Linked DNA regions of Pigmentibacter sp. JX0631. The main gene of each other region encodes a partner of the protein of the gene in region 2 in a complex. Links are inferred from orthologs where the notes say so. Each region holds a gene or a part of one and is shown on either strand. Other genes may lie near its edges.

Region 1 (11,118 bases), 270 kb from region 2 along the record:
CACTAAAATATGGATGACTTGAACTCCCACATAAAGGACATTCTTCACCACTCACTAATAATTGCCTTTTTTCAGCAATATTTAAATGCCATGAGAGTTTATGAATATGATTTTTAATTTCATTAATACTATTTGATTCATTAAGAAAGGTATTTTTATCGGCAAATATTTTTTCGTTTTCTCGTAATAACAAAAACTCATTTTCTTCTATTTTATGTTTTAATTTTATTATATTATCATCAATTTTTTGCATATTTTCAAGATGGAATGAGGCTTTTGAAAGTTCTGCCATATTTGCAATTAAATTATCTTTTTGTTGCTGAAATTGTTTTAATTTTTCTTGTGGTTTCTCAAATGGTAAAGAACGCAGAATAACTTCTTTTTTTATATTCTCAAAATCATGTTTAATTTTAGAGTATTCTTTATCTGATAAATATTCGTATTGTACTAAGGTATTTAAAGTTATAAGAATTTCTTCATACAATTTATTTTTTTTTCTTTTTTCTTCTATAATAGAAAAATCAATCGATTTATACTGAGCTAGGAATTTTTCTTTCTCTTGTAAATAAAATATTTTCTTTTCTTTTGTTTCATTTAATTTACTAAGAGTGAAATCTTTTTCAATTCTCAATTCTTTTGCTTTAGCTATTAAGGGTCTTTGCCTTTCATTTTCAGTTTTTAAATTTTCATATATTTCGTTATATTTTTCAATATTTAATTTTAAAAAGTCGATATGACTTTCATATAAATTAGCTTCATTTTTATTTTTTTCTTTTTGTTCATATAAATTTTGCAATTCTGCTTTTAAATTATCATGTTTAAAAATTAGTTCTATAGTGTTTGCATATTTCTTATAATTTTTAAATTTTATAATATATTCAATATTATTTTGATATTTTTCTTCAGTTTTATTCCATTTATTTTGTGCGTCTATATATTTTTCTTGCAGTAAAATATTTTTTTCAATCCAATCAATATTTTTTTGAACTCTTTTTGCTTCAGTATCAAGAGAAGTATATTCAATTTGTTTTTTATTTAAATTTTCTAAAAGATTTTCTTCTTGTTCATTAGTTAATACTTCTACACCACTATATTTTAATGAAGCAATAGATAATTTTTCTTCAAATTCTTTCTTTTTTTCGGCAGCTTTTTTTCCGATTTCTTTATATTTTTCGGTATTCGTCAGTCTTTCTAATATTGCTGCTCGCTCTTCTTCATTTGCTTTTAAAAAAGCAGCAAATTCTCCTTGTGCAAGCAGAACCATCCGTTTAAAATCTTCTACTGTAAGATATTCAAGCACTTTATTAAAGTGAGGCTCATAAAACTTTGGTCTTTGATCGCTAACTATTTGTTCCCAGTCATTTAACTCATCTGAATATCGTTCCAAAATTCTTCTAGGATCTTTAAAATTTCCCTCTGGTTTTTTAAATGCTCTTTCACATTGCCATGTAGCTCTATATTTAATTATAGTATTATTTTCTTGCTTAGAAAAAGTTAATTGCGAATATGCAAAAACTGTTCCTTTAGACATAATTTGTCTGCAGTCATTTTCAGGATCTTTATCTGATTTTGCTTTAGTTAAGCGAGGAGTTTGTCCAAATAACGCCAAACACATAGCATCCATTAGTGTTGACTTACCGGCGCCTGTAGCTCCCATTACTAAAAAAAGTGGTGCATTACAAAGATCTTTTTCAAAATCTATACTATGAAATCCATACAAAGAATTTAAATTTTCCAGCTGAATTTTTATTAGTTTCAATTTATTTTCCTTTATTAAATAAATTAAATATTTTCTTCATTTAATAAACTACGAAAAGCTTGCAATAAATTTTCGTCTACTATTTCATTATATGTGTCACACATTTTTAAAAAAACCTGCTCAGCAGTTAACTCTTTTAAAGAAAATGTTTCGTTATTTTTTGCAATTACATTTTCAGATTTAGCTGGAACTTGTCTGACATAAGCTATCAGAGGAGAATTTTCTTGGAATTTATTGCTTAATAAATTTTTTAGTTCTAAATCTAAACCTGAGCGGTATCCGTTTACTTGCACTGTAATAGCCAAAATAGGCGACATTGGTGTTTGCCAAGAAATATTTAGTAAAACATTATTTATTTCTTCTAAATTTGATTTTACTTCTATTATTTTTCTGAATACAGGAACTTCAAATTTTTGCACGGTTTTTGCTTTAGAACCTTTTTCATAAGAGATAATCTGAACATATCTAGGAAAATTTGATTCTTTAATTGATAATGGAATTGGTGACCCACTGTAATATGCATTTGATTGCTCTACTCGATATGCCCTATGTATATGACCTAAAGCTATATAAGAAAATCTCGAATCGAAAATTGTAGAGGGAAGTCCTCCCATTGTACCTATCATATGTATTTCTTGTGGAGCATCATCTAGCTCGCTGCCACAACACGCCATATGGCCAGTTGCAACAATAGGAGCACCATGCGCTATATTTTCAGCAGCTTCAGCTAAGTCAAAATAAAATTTTTGTATTTTTTCTTTAAAGAGAGAATATATTTCATTTTCATTTTGAAAAGAAGTTCTTATGCCTAGCTTATATTCATGAATAAATGGAACTGCGACAACAACCAACTCCACAACATTTTCGGCGTTTTTAATAGGACATAAATATCGATCTAGATTTTTTCCTTCAAACGAAATTCCTCCTACAATAAAAACATCAAGAAGTTTTAAGAGCTCAGCGGGCGCATCAAGCCTTGTTGGGGAATCATGATTTCCACCTACTATAATTACTTTTTGTACCTTAGTATTTTGCGATACAGACAAAAGAAATTGATAGTAAATTTTCTGAGCTTCTGCGGAGGGTTGGGATTGATCAAAAAGATCACCAGAGATAATAAGGACTACAATTTCTTGTTCCTTTAAAAATGGGATCAACCAACTTAAAAAATATTTATGATCTTCTTCACGTCCGATACCTTCAAAAGTAGCCCCTAAATGCCAGTCAGAAGTATGAAGAATTTTCATAATTACCTTCTTTTTTATTTGAATGTAATGTTACTTTATAGATAGTATTTCTTTTGCTTTTTGCCGTAAATCATTTGGCTTAACATTTTTAATGACAGCATATTGATCTGAATCTGGATTTTCTTCTAGAAAATCTGCCATTTCTTCATAACAAACAGCTGCTCTTTCTTTCGCTTCTAATTTAAGATCATCATATTGTGGAAATTTCGTTAAAATTTCTAAATATCTATTTAATGCTGCTGAATATAAGTCTTTCCTCCAATAAAAACGCGCAATAAACATTTCATGTTCAGCCAAGCGTCTTGTTAGCACCTTAATTCTTTCAGTAGCTTCTGGAATATATTCAGCATTCGGATAATTTTTTACATAAAAACTGTATTTTATAATTGCTTTTCGAGCTGAAACCTGCTCTCTATCAATTTCTTCCGAAGCTTGCAAATCATTAGAATTTGCAATTCTATATTGAACAAATGAAACATTTTTATCGATTGGATTCCTACGCGCGAAGTCTTCGTAAGCAGCAATGGCTTCTGGATATTTACCAGATAAATAGTAGGCATTTGCTTGCATTAGTTCTGCTTCTGGTAAATTTTTGGAATAAGGATAACGAGCTTTATATTCATCTACATTTGAAACAACATCAGACCAATTTTTATCTTCAAATTCATCACGAATGCGAGTTATTCCTTCTTCTTGAGATTGTTCAGAAATTGGTACAGTTCGGCATGATACTACTGTAAAAAGAAAGAAAAAACTTAAAATTGAAACATAAAGCTTTTGAATTGGCATAAATAAAATTTCTTCTTTAAATGTTAGTCTAAAATTAAATTGCGGCTTGCTCCTCGACTAATTCGACAAGCACTCCTCCCGTAGCATGGGGATGCACAAATACAATTCGAGTATTATGTGCACCATACCTGGGCTTTTCATCAATAAGCCGAATATTATTTTTTTTCAAATATTCTATCCAATTGTCTAGATTCTGCACCTCAAAGGCAATATGTTGAATGCCTGCACCTCTGGTCTCTAAAAATTTTGCAATTGGACTGTCATCCGCAGTAGGAGAAAGTAGTTCTAATCTTGAAAATTCACATCTTAAAAACTCGACAGCTACTTTTTGTTCCGCCACAACTTCTGTGCCTTCATTATTCAAGTGTAAAATTTCATTAAAAAATTTTTTAGCTTGAGCTAAATCTTTGGGAACTATTCCTAAATGATTAATTCTTTTTATATGCATAACATATTCCTATTTTATTTCTTTCTGAAAAAGTTCACTTGCTATAGACATGGCAGTTGTTTTTCCTAGCGATAATTTTTCTATCTCTACATCATTAATTTGCTTAACTTTTTCTCGAAAAACTTCCTCTGCTAATATTAAAATATTTTGTAGAACTTCGTTTCGGAGTCGTAAAGTTCTTAGTTCTTGTCCAATATGACTGTTTTTTTCATATTCTTCATGCTGAAAAAATGAGTTTACTAGTTCCGAAATTCCTTCATTCTTAGCTGCTGAAGTTTTTAGTACTGGAGGATGCCATTGATTTTCTTCATTTGGAGCTGTATTTTCCATCAATTCTTGAATCATTCTTGAGGAATCTGCCAAATCACATTTATTTACAACGTAAATATTTGCTAATTGTAAAATACCCGATTTCATTAATTGAATTTCGTCGCCACTATTGGGCATTAATACTAGAACCGTAGAGTCTGCTAAGCTAGTAATTTCACTTTCACTTTGACCAATCCCAACAGTTTCAACCAAAATATAATCAAAATTTAAAACAGATGCTAAACGAATAGCGCTACGAGTGGCGCGCGCAACACCTCCGAGCGCTCCACGCGAACCCATAGAACGGATAAAAACATGAGGATCACGAAAATGTTCATGCATTCTAACTCTATCACCAAGAATAGCTCCGCCTGTTAATGATGAGGAGGGATCTACTGCAAAAATAGCAACCTTTTTCCCTAATTTTCTTAATTCTTTTACAATTAAATTAGTTAGAGTTGATTTTCCAGCTCCTGGCAGTCCCGTAATTCCTATAATTCTTGCTTGCATTGTGGCATTTGTAGATAAATTTGGGTGTGCTAAAAGCTTAGGAGCGAGCAAAGGATCATTTTCTACAAATGTAATAGCTTTACTTAAAGCTCTAATTTGAGAATTCCATTGATCAACATTTTCAAGACAAAATTTTCCTATTAAAGAATTTACAATAGTATTAATATCAATGGATTGTTTTATCTTCATTCAATTAACCTTGATTTGTAGGGGACAAATATAAAAGAAAATCTCCAACAGAAACACTGTTTCCTTTACTAATTTTTATTTTAGATATTGTCCCATCACATTCAGCAACAATTCTATTTTCCATTTTCATTGCTTCAATAATAACTAAAGCATCTCCTTCTTTGACAACAGATTGTTCAGAAACTAACACGGAAACAATCTTTCCAGTCATAGGCGATTTTAATTCTCCACCAAGAATATTTGTTAAATTTGTTCTTGATTGAACAGGTTTTATTACATTTGCTAGATAATTTTTTTGCTGAATATAGTTGTTACTTTTAATACCAAATCTGTAATGTTCACCTTTTTTTTCTATAAAATTATTATTTACACGAACTATTTTATTTCCTATTAAAATACTTCTTCCATCAGCTAAAAAAGTACATTTTTCTTCAATAAATTGTCCCAAATTATTTTGGATATAGAGGGAGAAATATTCTCCTTTTGCTAAATGCATGAAGTCAATAGAAGCTGGGACATCAATGATAAATTCTTCTTTTCCTTTAGTTTTTTGCACATGAATTTTCATAAAATAATACTCCTAATTATCTTCTTGTACTTTCTAAACGAAAAGCATTTGACCATGCAGACGTTACTTCTGGAAGCACATTTACTTTTGCTTCTAATTTTGCTTTTTGGTCAGTAACTTTAATTGCAACAACAGCAGCTTCTTCTTTTGTTAATATAGCATGTAATTGTTCTGAGTTTTCAAGTAATTTATCATTTTCTTCAATAAAGCGGGTTGTATAGTTACCTTCACGAAAATTTGGAAATTCAATTAATGCTTGATGAAATGGAATTGTTGTTTGAATACCTTCTATTTGAAATTCACTCAATGCTCTTGCCATTTTATTTAATGCATCATTGCGATCTGTTCCATAGACTATTAATTTAGCAATCATGGAATCATAAAATTCAGGTATTTTATAACCTGGATAAATATGTGAATCTACTCTTACTCCTGGGCCAGAAGGAAACTCAAGATCTTTTATTGTTCCTGGATCAGGACGAAAATTATTAAAAGGATCTTCCGAATTAATTCTTGCTTCTATAGCCCACCCACGAATAAAAAGATCTTTTTGGGCAAAAGGTAATTTATCACCCATAGCTATTTTTATTTGCATTTGTAATAAATCAACACCTGTTACTATTTCTGTTACTGGATGTTCAACTTGAATTCTTGTATTCATTTCCATAAAATAAAATTTTGTTGGAGATTCTAATATAAATTCAATTGTTCCTGCATTTACATAACCAACACTTTGAGCAGCTCTGACTGCAATTTCGCCCATTTTTTTTCTTGTTTCATCACTAATGTAACTCGAAGGGGCTTCTTCAATTAATTTTTGATGCCTTCTTTGAATAGTACAATCTCGTTCAAATAAATGAACAATATTTCCATGAGAATCTGCTAAAACTTGAAATTCAACATGTCTTGGATGTTCTATATATCGCTCACAAAAAACATCTGCATTGCCAAAGTAACTAAGAGCTTCCCTTTGGCAGGCTTCAAAAGCTTGCGCAAGTTCTTCATCCTTGCGAACAACACGCATTCCTTTTCCACCACCGCCTGCTGCGGCTTTTAAAATAAGTGGATATCCTACTTGATGTGCAGTATCTTGGAGATCTTTTAAATCTTTTAATGGCTCATTTTTGCCAGGACTACATGGAACCCCTGCTTCTGTTACTTTTCTTTTCGCTAATGTTTTATCACCCATAGCATGGATAGATGCAGGTGAGGGGCCTATCCAAACTAAACCTGCTTTTAAAACTTCATTTGCAAATTCTGCACTTTCTGATAAAAAACCAAAACCTGGATGTATAGCTTCAGCTTCAAGCTCTTTTGCTGCATTTAAAATATTTTGGATATTTAAATAACTTTCATTACTCGGCGCATTGCCAATCCAACAAGCTGCATCGGCTAAAGCAACGTGTCTAGAATGAAGATCTGCCGATGAATAAACAGCTAAAGGTGACAAACCTAAATCACGACAAGCTCGAATAATACGCACACCAATTTCACCTCTGTTGGCGATAAGTACTTTTTTAAATGGCTTATGTATTAATGGTAAATATTGATCATTAAACATTTTAAAATCCCATCCTGAATTATATTTTAATTATAAAGGAATATTGCCGTGTTTTCTTTTTGGTAATTCTTTTCGTTTTTGTTTATTTAAAGTTAGAGCTTGAATTAATAATTTTCTTGTTAATTTAGGTTCAATTACATCGTCTATAAAACCTTGCTGTGCAGTGACGTACGGATTTGCAAAAGTATCCCGATAGTTTTGAATTAATTCCTGTCTTTTTTTCTCAGGATTAGTTGATTTCGCAATATCATTTTTGAATATAATATTGCATGCACCTTCTGGTCCCATGACTGCAATTTCTGCGCTTGGCCATGCAATATTATAATCAGCACCAATATGTTTAGAGTTCATAACATCATATGCGCCACCATATGCTTTTCTTGTAATCACTGTAAATCTAGGAACTGTAGCTTCACAAAATGCATAAAGTAACTTAGCACCATGTTTAATAATCCCACGCCATTCCTGCTCTGTTCCAGGTAGAAAGCCTGGAACATCAGTAAAAACTATTAAAGGAATATTAAATGCGTCGCAAAAACGAACAAAACGAGCTGCTTTTATGCTTGCATTAATATCTAATACTCCAGCTAGATTCATAGGATCATTTGCAACAATCCCGACTGATTGACCTTGTAACCGAGCAAAACCTATAATCATATTTTTTGCATAATTAGGTTGCAACTCTAAGAAAGAATCCAAATCACAAACTCGTTTAATAATTTCTCGCATATTATATGGCTGATTTGGATTGTCTGGAATAATTGAATTTAATTCTAAATCTGCTCTATCCGCTGCATCACTACAATTATGTACAGGCGGTGCTTCCAAATTATTTTGCGGAAGATAGGAAATTAATTTTTTCACAAATGCAATGGTTTCATATTCATCTGCGCAAGCAGCATCGGCTACACCACTTTTCGAATGATGCGTATCTGCTCCACCCAATGATTCAAAATCAACGTCTTCACCAGTTACCGTTTTTATAACATCTGGCCCTGTAATAAACATATGTGAAGAGGTTTGGGTCATTATTATGAAATCGGTAATAGCTGGAGAGTAAACTGCACCACCTGCACATGGTCCTAAAATTGCACTAATTTGTGGAATAACTCCACTTGCTATGGTGTTCCTATAAAAGATATCTGCATATCCACCTAAACTGGAAACTCCTTCTTGAATGCGTGCTCCACCACTATCATTTAAACCAATTACCGGAGCACCATTTTGCAAAGCAAGATCCATTACTTTACAGATTTTTTTTGCATGCATCGCACCTAAAGAACCACCAAAAACAGTGAAATCTTGGGCAAAAACATATACAGGGCGACCAGCGATAAATCCATAGCCGGTGACAACGCCATCACCTAAAAATTTTTGTTTTTGCATTTCAAATTGATCGCAATTATGAGTAACAAATGCATCTAGTTCTACAAAAGAATTACTATCAAGAAGCTCTTGAATTCTTTCGCGTGCGGTCATTTTTCCTTTTTCGTGTTGAGCATCGATTCTTTTCTGCCCTCCACCAATAAATGCCTTGTTCCGTTCCTCTTTCAGCTTCAAAATTGCTTTTTCCGTACTCATTGTCATTTTAGTTACCCTTCAAGTATTTTTTTTATTTCAAGGATTACATCTTGCACTTTTGTTCCTGGAGTAAAAATTGCCTTAACTCCCACTGATATTAAAAAAGGAATATCCTCAGCAGGTATCACTCCACCACCAAATACAGGAATGTCGCCCCCTCCCTTTTCTTTTAAAGCTTCAATTAATTTGGGAAAAAGAGTTTTATGCGCGCCTGAAAGCAAAGACAAGCCAACAATATCAACATCTTCCTGAATAGCGGTTTGAGCTACATCTTCAGTTGATTGACGAACACCTGTATAAATAACTTCCATACCAGCGTCGCGGAGAGCTTTGGCGATATATTTTGCACCTCTATCATGACCATCTAGTCCACATTTTGCGATTAAAACTCGAGGAATTTTTGTAAAAGAAACACCTCCAAGAATATGCGAACCTCCACCGACCTCAACTTTGGAGAAACAGATAGGTGAAAGATTATTCAAAGAATAATAGGGCTTTATCATAGATTAAAATCCTGTATATGAAGAGCTCGATAGCAGATTACAAAGCGTTAGTGTATTTATTACGTATGATTTTGCAAGAATTTACAAAGATACTTGCAATGCGAAAGAATAAGAGCTAATGCTTTGCTGTTTTGAAAAGAATTACTATCAGGATGTCAAAATATGTGGCAAAAACATGCTTATAAGTTACACTCGCTTGAGTATAAAGTACGAGAAGCAAAAGGAAAAATTAACATATTTGATCGCCAATGGAATCAGCCCTATGTGATTGGTGTTTGTGGGGGCTCTGGCAGCGGAAAAACTACATTTTGTAAACAACTTGTAAAGTATTTAGGCCATGATAACGTTTTGCACATCAGTCAAGATGCCTATTACAAAGACTTAAGCCATCTTCCCTTTGAACAAAGGGCTGACGTTAATTTTGACCATCCAGATATTATAGAGTTCCCTTTGTTAGCCGCGCATTTAGACGATCTTATGCTCGGGAAAGATGTTAATTTACCTCTCTATGACTTTGCTAAACACAGTAGATTACTAGGAAATCAATATGCATCTCCTAAACCTATTGTTGTTTTAGAAGGAGTTCTTTTATTTTCTGATTCAGATATTGAAAAAAGAATAAATCATAAGGTTTTTATCGATGCTTCAGAAAAAGTAAGATTTGAACGCAGACTCAAACGTGACGTGCGGGAACGAGGAAGAACACCTGAATCTGTGCATAAACAATTCAATCATTCCGTTAGTCCAATGCACAATATTTATGTTGAGCCTGGAAAAACAAAAGCTGATCAAGTCGTTTCTGGTGAGCAATCATTTGATACTGTAATAGTAGACCTATCCCTAAAAATTTTGAAAGAACTCTTTTCAAATTAAAATTTCTGGCAAAATTTCCTTTATTCTTTTTAACAAGTTGAACACAAAATAAAAATAATTAAATACCCAATTAAAAAGCAGACAGTTTTGTCTGCAAAGATACTTTTACAGTTATGTTTTCTTGATATGTAATTAACTACCATTTATTAGACACAGTAACTTGATAAGAACGTCTCATTTAATAAGACGCTTTTTATTCATATTTTATATTTCGTTTCTTAAGATCATTTGTTATAATAATTTATAAACAAAATTGACATCTATTATTAAGGAGAAAATAAGTGGAATACTTATTGAGTAAGATATATTCTGATCCAATATATTCGATTAAAAGTTTGACAACTTTTCAACTAAATTACTTTCTTGACTACTTTAAATTTGAATGTCGCAACGAATATTATCCAACCAGTCAAGAGTGTAATGATGATAAAGAAATGGCAAATTTAATTTATAAAAATATAAAAACTGAAATCAAACAACGAGTTAAACTTGGCATACCATACAGACAGCTACACTAAAAATTATCTATGCAAAAATATCTAAAAAAAATTAAATTAACAGGCAAATTATAATTTTATTTGTGAGAAACCATATGTGAAATAAATTTGCATAAAAAAGTTTCATCTATTTTTATTTTTTACTAAACAATTTATAAATTTTATTGAAATTTTCTAAAAAATATGTGAAAAATAATATCTCATATAAAATTGAGAACTTACTTTAAATTGAATTTTTGGAAAATTAAACTTTAAATATTGGATACGATATGCCTAACACAAAA
Region 2 (11,260 bases):
GAAGGAAATAAAAATATTATCGTTTTTTGGGCATTTTATCCAGGCTCAATTGGGCGTAAAAATATTAAAAGCTTTCCTTAAAAAATATAATTATTTCTAAACAAAAAAAGTGCAGAGATTCTCAAGTTTTTGAGACCTCAAAGGAGTTGATTTGACAAAATTATGCTCAACTTACATTCCAAAATTCATTCCAAAATTCATTCCAAAAAAAATACTGAAAGCTATGCGAGCAAATCTATCCCCATGGCTCGGAGCTAATAATTACGATAATTGGTTAAATATTATCAGCTTAATGCCGGAAACTAGTCGTTTATATTTAGAAGTGCATCCTTTTTCAAAAAAACCAAGATGTGATATCATAGTGAGCATTTTGCAATCTGATGGTTCATTATCAAGTTGGTTAAATCACTCTAAATCTAAAAGATCTCTTAACTGGCAAAAGACGTCCTCACTTTTAGAGAAATGGCAGGATCAAATAAATTCAAAAGAAGGCAATTTGCGAACAATTTGTTTTCTTTTATGGCTAGAATTTGATATTTTTGCTGACCAAACCGATATTGGTGATCCTTCGCTTTTTATTTCACTAACACCAAAAGACAATATCAATGACCTTAAAGAGGAAATAAAAGTTTATCCTGAACTCTATGAAGCATTTTTAAATTTCCAAGAAACTATACAAAATAGTACTGAATTGTATGAAAAAGTTATGAGATACAATCCAATAGCATTAGGAAATATTGGTCTTATGGCTTCACGACAAATTAAAAATGAAGCACTCCCACTAAGAAGTTGTTGGCGTTGTGATAATATTGACCATTTTTTTTATATTCTGAAAATAGCAAAAGTACAAATACAAAGTTCAATGTTAGCTTCAGAATTATGCTGGTTACAAAATATAAGAGAATATATAAACTCTTATATGCTTCATTTAGATAATTATAAAAATTTTTCAGATGACTTTTCTTTAGAAGTAAATGTATTTCATCCTAATTTTAGTTTATCTGAAAAGAGAGAAAAAGCTATTTTAGATGAAGTAGAAAAACTCGGATTTTTGACTAATGAACAGAAGATTACTTTATTAAATTTCAGTAATTGTAATATAATTGATAATGAATTTAAATATTATTGTTCTCTTCATCACATAAAAATAAAAATAACGATGTATAAGATACAAGAAATAAAATGTTACTGGTTAGTAAGACCAAGTAGTGTAAAATTATAAAATAAGGAATATTCAATATGAATAATTTGCCCATTGGATTAAGGTCGGATATTTTATTTTTTAATTTTAGAAATAATGTAATAGAGAAAAATGACTACATAGTATTGTATACTTTAAATAATCTAGATTTTTTTTGGGGTAATTACTTGATTTTGAAAAATCCTTTATCAATTGGAGATTTTGAAAAATGGACAAAATATTATCAAAATGAATTTTCAAATATTTCTAGTAATAAACAAATGTGTTTTAGTTGGCCTGGTGATCTGAGTTATATTGAACTGAATAAATTTAAAGAAAATAATTTCATTTTTTTTGACAGATTAACAATGACTGCGAGAAAAAAAGATATCAAATGTAAATATTATAACAATGAAGTTCTCTGTAAGAGAATGGTAACAAATGATGATTGGGAACAAGTTTTAAATTTTCAATTTAAAATTAATGAATTTTTAAATAAAAAAAAATCTAAATCATATATAGAAAAAAGAGTTTTTGAATTTAAATCTTATACCGATAATAACCACGGATATTGGTATGCAGCATTTTTAAATGGTGAAATTATTTCAGATGTAGGATTATACTGGAATGATGAGTTTGCTCGTTTACAAAATTTAAAAACATTAAAAGAATATAGAAAATTAGGAGTTGCACAAACATTAATAAAATATGCAATTGAAGATTCAAATCAGGAGTTTTTTACTCTTGAAGCAGAAGAAAATGGTTTGGCAATAAATATGTATAAATCAATAGGATTTACAGTTCAGGAAAAGAAATATGGTTTATATAGTTCTAGTATTTAAAAATGTAAGGATAAGTTATAAATATTTTGTTTATTAAAAAAGAATTACTAAAATAGTATTATAATATTTCAGCAGTAATTCAAAAATATAAATGAAAAATTGGATTTTAAAAGAAAAGACCTACTTTTATTTCTAAACGTAGGTCTTAAAGATATTCAGTTCTATCTGATTATATATTACATCATACCTGGGTATCCGCCACCTGCTGGCATAGCTGGGGCTTTTTCATCTTTTGGTTTTTCAGCAATCATACACTCAGTAGTTAACAATAAAGAAGCAACTGATGCTGCATTTTGTAATGCAGAACGAGTTACCTTAGTTGGGTCAATAATTCCCACAGCAACCATATCTTCATAGCGCTCTTCTTTTGCATTGAAGCCGAAGTTCACAGTGGAGTTTTCACGCACTTTGTTTAATACAACTGATGGTTCGTAGCCACCATTTGCAACTATTTGACGAAGTGGTTCTTCAGTTGCACGAGAAATAATATCAATACCAAAACGCTCATCATTAATTACTTTAGAACGTAAAGCTTCTAATACTTTTTGTGCACGAATAAGAGCTACACCGCCCCCTGGAACGATTCCTTCTTCAACAGCAGCGCGAGTTGCATGCAATGCATCTTCAACACGAGCTTTCTTTTCTTTCATTTCAGCTTCAGTTGCAGCTCCTACACGGATAACAGCAACGCCACCTGATAATTTAGCAAGACGTTCTTGAAGTTTTTCGCGATCATAGTCAGAAGTTGTATCAGCCATTTGTTTTTGAATTTGTTTAACTCTAGCTTCAACTTGAGTTTTATCACCTTGGCCATCGATGATCGTAGTATTATCTTTGTCACAACGAATGCGTTTAGCAATACCCAATTGTTCAATTGTGGTTGTTTCTAACTTCATTCCAAGCTCTTCAGAAATAACAACACCGCCAGTTAAGATAGCAATATCTTCGAGCATAGCTTTACGACGATCTCCAAATCCAGGAGCTTTTACAGCTACAATCTTAAGATTTGCACGTAAACGATTTAGAACTAAAGCAGCTAGCGCTTCACCTTCAACATCTTCAGCAATAATTAATAGTGGTTTACCAGAACGAACTACTTTTTCTAGAATTGGAACTAAATCTTTTAAGGAAGATAGTTTTTTATCAAAAATAAGGACATAGGAATCTTCGTAGTTTACTTCCATTCTTTCAGCATCATTTACAAAATAATTTGAAAGGTATCCGCGATCAAATTGCATTCCTTTAACAACATCAAGTGTTGTTTCCATGCCTTTAGCTTCTTCAATTTGGATAACACCTTGTTTGCCAACTTCTTCCATGGCCTTAGCAATAATATTACCTATTGTAGTGTCAGAATTGGCAGAAATTGTACCAACTTGAGCTATTTCATTATGACTAGAAATTGGTTTGCTAATTTTTTTCAATTCTGCTGTTACTTCAAGCACAGCTTTATCGATACCACGTTTTAAATCCATTGGATTATGCCCTGCTGCAACAAGCTTTACACCTTCACGGTAAATAGCTTGGGCTAAAACAGTAGCTGTAGTTGTTCCATCACCGGCAACATCAGAGGTTTTGGAAGCAACTTCCTTCACCATTTGTGCACCCATGTTTTCAAATTTGTCTTCTAGTTCGATTTCTTTTGCAACAGTAACACCGTCTTTAGTAACATTTGGTGAGCCGAAAGACTTATCAATAGCAACATTACGACCTCTAGGCCCCATCGTAACTTTCACTGCATCAGCTAATGTATTTACACCAACAAGAATTTTTTTACGTGCATCTTCACCGAAATTGATCATTTTTACTGACATATTAAACTCCTAATATTACAAATTAATTTAAAAATTAACCAATGACGCCAAGAACATCATCTTCACGCAAAATAAGGTGTTCTTCACCATCAACTTTGATTTCAGTACCGCTGTACTTACTAAATAAAACTCTATCGCCTACTTTAATGTCTATTTGACGAACTTGCCCATCAGCAAGAACTTTTCCATTTCCAACAGCTACAACTGTTGCTTCCACTGGCTTTTCTTTTGCATTGTCTGGAATGAGAATGCCGCCAGCAGTTTTAGTCTCTTCCGCAACACGCTTAACCAAGATACGATCTGAAAGTGGACGAATCTTCATATTGAACCTCCAAAAAGAAGAGTGGATGAAAACCACATAATGATAAGACATAGAAAATTGAGGGTCTTTTTGCCCCCGAAAACCTTACCTGGAAAGTAAACAGTGCTTTGAAAGTGTCAAGACTTTATTTTTATCTTAAAAAAGGATTTGCCTATTTGAAGCTTAAACCAACCGTTTCTATAGAAATATCATGGTGAGATTCTTTATTTACTGAATAAAGAATACCTTTTTCATCTTTTATCAAGGCAACTGGAATATCTTTACTTTTCCAGTAGGCAGCAACAAGGCTACCTTTTACTACTGAATTTTTAAATTGATCTAACACGGGTTCAAATAAATCAATAGAATAGCCTAATTTTTGTAGTTTTTTATTCGTAGTCAATAGAAAGAGTTTGTCTTCACATTTGATAAGCATTTTTGGGATATAAATATGCTGTTTTTCAATAAAAAGTAATTGCAAAGGCTGATAAATACCTTTGTTTTCCTTCAAAATTTTATCAAAGTTTTCAAAATTTTTTGACAATTCTTCTCTTGGTAATCTATAATCTGAATTATCAAGTGAATTGGATCGCGTATTTATAAGAATAAAACTGGAACTTTCGAGAGCGTAAGCGTAGTAATTTTTTATTAAAACACTTATCAAAAACAAATAGTACAGAGGTTTAATCATGAAATATTACACCATAAATATTAACAAAAGTGCACCGCACGCTTCTCATTACCCTAGAATTTTGGTGAAGGCAATGATCTAAAATTTGGACACTATTCTTCTGTTTGGCGGACAGTTAAACCACAGGATCTGAGAAAATTCATAACAAATTCATAGTCTTCATTTTTATATGCCGTACGAAATACAACATTTTTAATACCTGCCGTGATTATTGCCTTTGCACAATCTCGACACGGGCTAAAAGTGCAATATAAAGAAGAATTTCTTAAATCCTGTCTTGAAGCCGCTATAGCGTTTATTTCAGCATGGACAATAAAAGGATATTTATCAGGGCGAAGATTTGGGAGATTCTTATCATCACTTCCCGGCGGAAAACCATTATATCCTGTAGCCAATATTCTTTTATTCTCATCAACGAGAACTACTCCTACTTGCGTTTCACCATCATGGCTGCGTTTCGAAACAGCTTCAGCAATTCCTATAAAGTAATTATCCCATGAAGGGCGTATGATATTTTTTTTATTAGAATAATCTATTTTCAATACTGGATAATGTTTTTTTTCCTCTTTTGAGAAAATAATTTTATCATTCATAATATTATATTTTCCTTATATTCACCAAATACTTCGCGTAATATATTGCAGATTTCTCCAATACTTGCATAGGCTTTTACAGCATTAAGAATGTAAGGCATCAAATTATCCGAACCTTGTGCAGCACTTTTTAATTTTACCAAAGCTTCTTTTACCGCATTTTGATCTCGAGAATTTTTTATCTTTTTCAATCTTAAAATTTGATTTTTTTCAACACTTTCATCTATTTTTAAAAGATTTTCGACTGGTTTTTCTTCGATAATAAATTTATTTACCCCAACTATAACTCTACTTTGATTTTCAATATCTTGTTGATACTTATAAGCAGACTTTTGAATAGACGCCTGAACGAAACCCTGCTCAATTGCTTTTACCATGCCACCAATTTCGTCAATTTTTTTGATAATTTCAATTGCTTCTTTTTCTATTCTATCAGTTGTTGCTTCAACATAATAACTCCCAGCTAAGGGATCTACTGTTTCAGCAACACCGCTTTCATATGCAATAACTTGTTGAGTGCGTAAGGCTATTCTTGCAGAGTCTTCAGTAGGTAGAGCCAAAGCTTCATCTTTAGAATTTGTATGTAAACTTTGTGTTCCACCCAACACAGCAGCTAATGCTTGAATTGTGACTCTTACTATATTGTTATCTGGCTGTTGAGCCGTAAGAGTTGAGCCAGCTGTTTGGGTATGAAATCGTAACATCCAACTTTTTGGATTTTTTGCTTGAAATCTTTCGCGCATTATTTTTGCCCAAATTCTTCTAGCTGCTCTAAATTTACCAACTTCTTCAAATAAATCAGTAAAGCTATTAAAAAAGAAAGATAATCTTGGAGCAAATTCATCAACATCTAATCCAGATTTTATTGCAGCTTCAACATAAGCGATACCGTCAGCTAAAGTAAATCCAACTTCCTCAGAGGCAGTGCTACCTGCTTCTCGTATATGATAACCGCTAATAGAAATAGTATTCCATAAAGGTACAGATTCTTTACAAAAAGAAAAAATATCTGTAATTATTCGCATAGATTGAGTTGGTGGGTATATATAGGTTCCTCTAGATATATATTCTTTTAATATATCATTTTGAATGGTACCTCTCAGTTTATCGCTTTTGACACCTTGTTTCTCAGCTACCGCAATATATAGTGCTAATAAAACAGCTGCTGAAGCATTAATTGTCATAGAAGTTGAAATTTGTTCTAAAGGAATATCAGCAAATAAGATTTCCATATCTGCTAAAGTGTCTATTGCAACTCCAACTTTTCCAACTTCACCAGCGGCTTCAGGACTATCAGAATCATACCCAATTTGTGTTGGCAAATCAAAAGCAACGCTCAGTCCAGTTTGTCCTTGTGCTAATAAATATTTATACCTTTTATTGCTTTCTTCAGCAGTTGCAAAACCAGCATATTGACGCATGGTCCACAAATTACTTCTATACATTTTGCTGTGAACTCCCCTTGTAAAAGGAAATTCACCTGGAGAACCCAATTTTTCTTGATATTCATCTTGTGTATTATTACTTAATGGAAAATAAATTTCATCAATATTAGCACTAGAGGCCGTTAGAAAATCTGACTTACGTAATAAATTTTTTTTCTCCTTTGACATTAACATCCTCCAATAATGTTTTATACCTTAGGCTTATTTTTTTGAATTCTTCCTGGAAATCCTTCCCAAAATTCTTCATTAAAAATTGAAATTAATAGATCATCAATAGTTGGAAAATATTTTTTTTCTGGCGGGTTTTTTAAGGTTACAAATTTGTCTTTCCCCCAAATTAACTTCCCATTATTTGTATCTACTAGTAAAAGCGAAATTCCGCCATGCAAAACATAAATGTCATTGTTTGAACTTGAATCTAAATTTTTCAATACAACTAATAAAGCAGTATCAGCATTTAATACTTTTAAAGCAAGTTTATTTAACTCAGAAATCCATACGCTATCAGGGGCAACACAATAACTATAAAATTCCACAAAGTTTTTTCTACTTAAACAGGATGAAGTTATTACTGATCTTATTATTGATTCTCTCGAAGAAAAACGACTTGATATAGCAGTTAATCTTTGATTCATGTTATTTAATATATCTGATTTTTCTTTAATAACTACATTATTAACAACACTAAATGAATATCCATTTATATTTGGCTGGTCTTTAAATGCCTCCATTACTTTAGCTTCAAGCTTTGGAATAAATTGATGTGTATTAATAATTGCAGGATCAATTACCGCAGCTTTTGAGGGATCTGGTAACACAAATGTAGGAACGGCAATAATGGAGGCAGGATTAATAGCTTCATATCCCTCTTGAATTCCTTCATTTAAAGGTTTTAAAGACTGACAGCTACTAACAAACGTAACAAATATTATAAAAACAAATAATCTTAAAATAAGATTTTTTAAATACATTTTTGTTCCTTCTAAATAAACAAATGATCTAATCTCTACTTATTATTAATCCTTCTAATTGTCTAACTGTTTTAAGGATTAACTCATTTTCTGATTTTGCTAGCATCCCCAAAACACTCGATAAATCAGGATCTAAAGTAGCATATAGATGGTATAAAGCATTTCTTACCAAACCAGAATATTTAGCTCGTGTAGCTGCAGTTCCACCAAACCATTTTTCATATTGAGTTTCATCCATCAAGGCAACCTCTTTTACATTTATCATCAAAAAAGGAGCATGTACTTGAGAAAATTCTTTGATGATGGGGAAGCCTGTTGTAACAAAATTATATGGGCAAACTTCTTGACAAATATCGCATCCATAAATTGTATCTTTGAAATGCGGAAGAAATTCATTGGGCACAATATCTCTATGTTCTATCGTCAAGTAAGATAAACATCGCTTTGCATCCAAAAAGAAATCAGGCAAGAGCGCCTGTGTGGGGCATGAATCTAAACATTTTGTGCAATCCCCACATGTTAAATTCAGAATAGGATTTAATTTTGATTCACCCCTATCCAACAATACTTTTGTCGGGATATCGGTAAGTAAAGTCGCAATAAAAAAGAAACTACCCATTCCAGGCCTTATCAGCATTGTATTCTTTCCAATAAACCCTAATCCAGCTTCCCTAGCATGAGCTCGATCAAAAAAGGGGATTGAATCAATGACTGGTCTAAAATTAAATTTTAAATCCAAATAAAGTTGTAAATTTTTTGCAATATCAGTAAGATTTTTCTTTAGTATTTTATGATAATCTTTTCCATAAACATAGCGGGAAATAAGTTTTTTACTATATATTGAATTATTTTTACTAACTATACTTTTATGATAATTTTCATCTTCAATTTTTCCTCTAATTCTATGTCCATATGAATAAGGAAATAAGAAAATTAATGCTGTTTTACAATTTTCAAGAACCAACTGAGGATCTTTTCTAGCTTGAATATTTTTTTGCAGAAAATGCATTTCAGCATGAGCACCAGAATTTAACCAAAAATCAAAAAATTCTTTATCTTTTGCAAGATTATTATTCTCATTTTCAAATGAAAATAAAGATGAAGCCAATACATTTTTCTCGATTAAAAAATCTTGAATATTTTTTTTTAGTTTCATGATTTTATTCTAACACTACTGGGATCCGCGTGGACAATAACATCACTATCAAATGAACTTTCTAAGGATTTCTCAATTTTCTCAATTATTAAATGAACTTCATTAAATGTTAAGTTATCAGGAAGTGTTACATGAAAATCAAAAAAATATTTGTGCCCACTTTTTCTACCTCTAAATCTATGTATATCTTCTATTCTATTATCTGTATTTTTTATAATTTCTTTTGCTTTTAACTTAACTTCATCAAGTATATCATGATCCATTAATTCATTAATACTAGTTTTTATTAAACCAAAGGCTCCATAAATAATATAAATTGAAAAAACAAAAGCTATTATTGGATCTAAAATTGGATTACCTAAAATGATAACAAAAAAAATAGCTAAACCACTTGCTAAATTTGTTACTAAGTCAACTTTATAATGCTCCGAATCTGCTAATAGAGCAGGGCTATTTAATTTTTTCCCATTATTTTTTAACAATTTTGTAACAAAAAGACTTACTGCTGCTGCAAAACCAAAAAATATTACTTGATTCCAATTTGCGTGAAAGTGTATTTTTACATTGTCAAAAAAGTAATCATAAATTTGTCTACCACTTGAAGCTATAATACCAATTGCACCACCTATTATTAAGCAACCTTGACCAAGAGCTGCAATACTTTCTACTCTTCCATGCCCATAAGGATGATTATCATCAGCATCTAATCTTGAATAGGCAACAATTTTTCTATTTATTAAACTTACAAGCATATCCATTGCACTATCCCAAGCAGATAATGCTACGACTAGAGATCCTGATAAGAGAAACAAAGAAAACTTCCCAAGAGCTAAACCTGCTGCACAAAGAGCCGCAATTAGAGCTGTTCTTTGCGCTAATTTTGAATTTAATTGTCCTTTATCTAGAATGTTATCATTCAACATTTTGTGAATCCTTATTATTTTTTTAAGTAAACACGTTGATAAAAAGGAATCCCTTTATTTATAAATAATTTTTGAAATGCTGTCTCGTAAGGCCCTCCAATTATATTTCTTGGTTGAGCCCTAGGTTGGTTGTTATCTAAATCATCTGCAACAAATCCAGAATTTAACAACAAATCATTTGTCTGAGTAAAATATACTTGATGATCTGATTTAAACCAAAAAAATCCGTTAGGTTTAATTTTTTGATAAACAGCTTGGATAAATTGTTGGTTAAGTAATCTATTTTTTTCGTGGCGATCTTTCGGCCAAGGATCAGGGAAAAAGACACAAATTCCATCCAAAAATTGTTCAGGTAACAGCTCATTTATTAAGTATCTTGCATCACAAATTGCAATCTTGCCATTCGATATATTAAATCTTTTTAGTTTTCGAGCAGACTTAACTACTCTCTTATACGTTATATCAATACCTAGGAAATTCATTTTATTGTTTTGTTCCGCAAGTTCAATAACATTTTTTCCCATATAACAACCAACTTCAAGAATGAAAGGATTCTGCATTTCTTGAAAAACATTTGGAAAAATATTTTGTAGTTCTGATTGGGTAAGTAAATATTCAGATAGTTGCAATGCTTCAGACAAATAAGGATTTTCGTGTCTATCTGGAGCCTTTTCGCCACTCCGTAAATTGTCAATTATAGTGCCAACTTTTCTCATTTCTATACCTTTTTAAATTCAATTTTTTGACCAATTAAAAACTTGCCCATACTGGCACCCGCAGGTTGCCGAAAAGCTTGCAAGGAATCAAGCCAAAGTTTGGTTTAAAAGGAAATATATGCAATTCATGTTTGAAAAAAAATTGCAATATCTAAAAATCTTCTTAACAACATGTTCAGCCATGTTTCAAACGCTTATTTTTGCTTACAAGTTTCCGGAATCATTCCCTTATTCTCCATTATCAAAACGAGAGTATTATACCCATAAAACTTACGCTAATGAAGAATGTACTCCAAAAGAAATAGATCCACAGCAAATGAAATTGGCAATTGTAGAAAAGTTAGTAGGGAGTAATGAATATAAAGTTGGCTGGGATTTTTATACTGGACAAGAAATACCAACATATCTCAGACCTGCAGTTGGAGGAGAAGTACAAATAATGCGTTGTTTGCCTCCTGGTAAATGGGTCTTTGTGGGGAAAGGGAATGTAACGGGTGTTAATGGCAATATTGTTGAGGCATTAATTTCCGGCGCTTCGGATATTGAATCTCAGTATGGGAAAATCCCTAATGAATATATAACAACTGCGAATATTTATTGGAAACCTATGGTAGGGGATACCATTTTT

Evidence for each region.
Region 1: the proteins of QEJ31_RS06455 (region 2) and meaB are in contact, whole or in part, in a crystal structure (PDB 8DPB), measured with the Methylorubrum extorquens proteins. The link is inferred for Pigmentibacter sp. JX0631 from one-to-one orthologs. Residues at the interface, in SOR27001.1 of Methylorubrum extorquens: Glu577, Glu578, Asn579, Asp580, Gly581, Arg582, Arg583, Arg585, His596, Ala604, Ser605, Ala608, Asp609, Gly611, Phe612, Asp613, Val614, Asp615, Ile616, Gly617, Pro618, Leu619, Glu625, Arg628, Gln629, Val631, Glu632, Asn633, Asp634, Glu661; in SOR26638.1 of Methylorubrum extorquens: Arg20, Ala21, Ala24, Arg25, Thr28, Ser32, Arg33, Arg34, His37, Thr98, Gly99, Gly100, Ser101, Ile102, Leu103, Lys106, Thr107, Ala110, Ala113, Ile114, Asp115, Arg116, Ala118, Phe119, Ile120, Arg121, Pro122, Pro124.

Annotation. Positions count from the first base shown.
Region 1 is NZ_CP123622.1:1,210,405-1,221,522, forward strand. What follows is about bases 3,253-6,085. They hold meaB (methylmalonyl Co-A mutase-associated GTPase MeaB), read right to left. Parts: upstream 5,252-6,085; coding sequence 4,253-5,251; downstream 3,253-4,252. Other genes in these bases: bamD (outer membrane protein assembly factor BamD), read right to left, coding at 3,253-3,795; mce (methylmalonyl-CoA epimerase), read right to left, coding at 3,830-4,243; QEJ31_RS05200 (acetyl-CoA carboxylase biotin carboxyl carrier protein subunit), read right to left, coding at 5,256-5,819; accC (acetyl-CoA carboxylase biotin carboxylase subunit), read right to left, coding at 5,836-6,085. Outside these bases: QEJ31_RS05175 (AAA family ATPase), read right to left, coding at 1-1,759; exonuclease subunit SbcD, read right to left, coding at 1,783-3,006; more of bamD, read right to left, coding at 3,037-3,252; more of accC, read right to left, coding at 6,086-7,380; QEJ31_RS05210 (acyl-CoA carboxylase subunit beta), read right to left, coding at 7,411-8,961; QEJ31_RS05215 (cobalamin B12-binding domain-containing protein), read right to left, coding at 8,973-9,464; udk (uridine kinase), read left to right, coding at 9,627-10,337; QEJ31_RS05225 (hypothetical protein), read left to right, coding at 10,619-10,855; QEJ31_RS05230 (ABC transporter substrate-binding protein), read left to right, coding at 11,104-11,118. UniProt on the Escherichia coli protein: Binds and hydrolyzes GTP. Likely functions as a G-protein chaperone that assists AdoCbl cofactor delivery to the methylmalonyl-CoA mutase (MCM) ScpA and reactivation of the enzyme during catalysis.
Region 2 is NZ_CP123622.1:1,481,705-1,492,964, forward strand. What follows is about bases 4,727-7,701. They hold QEJ31_RS06455 (methylmalonyl-CoA mutase family protein), read right to left. Parts: upstream 7,035-7,701; coding sequence 5,418-7,034; downstream 4,727-5,417. Other genes in these bases: QEJ31_RS06445 (hypothetical protein), read right to left, coding at 4,727-4,828; QEJ31_RS06450 (dCMP deaminase family protein), read right to left, coding at 4,921-5,421; QEJ31_RS06460 (hypothetical protein), read right to left, coding at 7,055-7,701. Also shown: QEJ31_RS06420 (2OG-Fe(II) oxygenase), read left to right, coding at 1-81; QEJ31_RS06425 (hypothetical protein), read left to right, coding at 152-1,222; QEJ31_RS06430 (N-acetyltransferase), read left to right, coding at 1,240-2,022; groL (chaperonin GroEL), read right to left, coding at 2,199-3,836; co-chaperone GroES, read right to left, coding at 3,871-4,158; more of QEJ31_RS06445, read right to left, coding at 4,310-4,726; more of QEJ31_RS06460, read right to left, coding at 7,702-7,837; tRNA epoxyqueuosine(34) reductase QueG, read right to left, coding at 7,866-8,993; QEJ31_RS06470 (cation diffusion facilitator family transporter), read right to left, coding at 8,990-9,916; tRNA (guanosine(46)-N7)-methyltransferase TrmB, read right to left, coding at 9,931-10,632; QEJ31_RS06480 (OmpA family protein), read left to right, coding at 10,760-11,260. UniProt on the Escherichia coli protein: Catalyzes the interconversion of succinyl-CoA and methylmalonyl-CoA. Could be part of a pathway that converts succinate to propionate.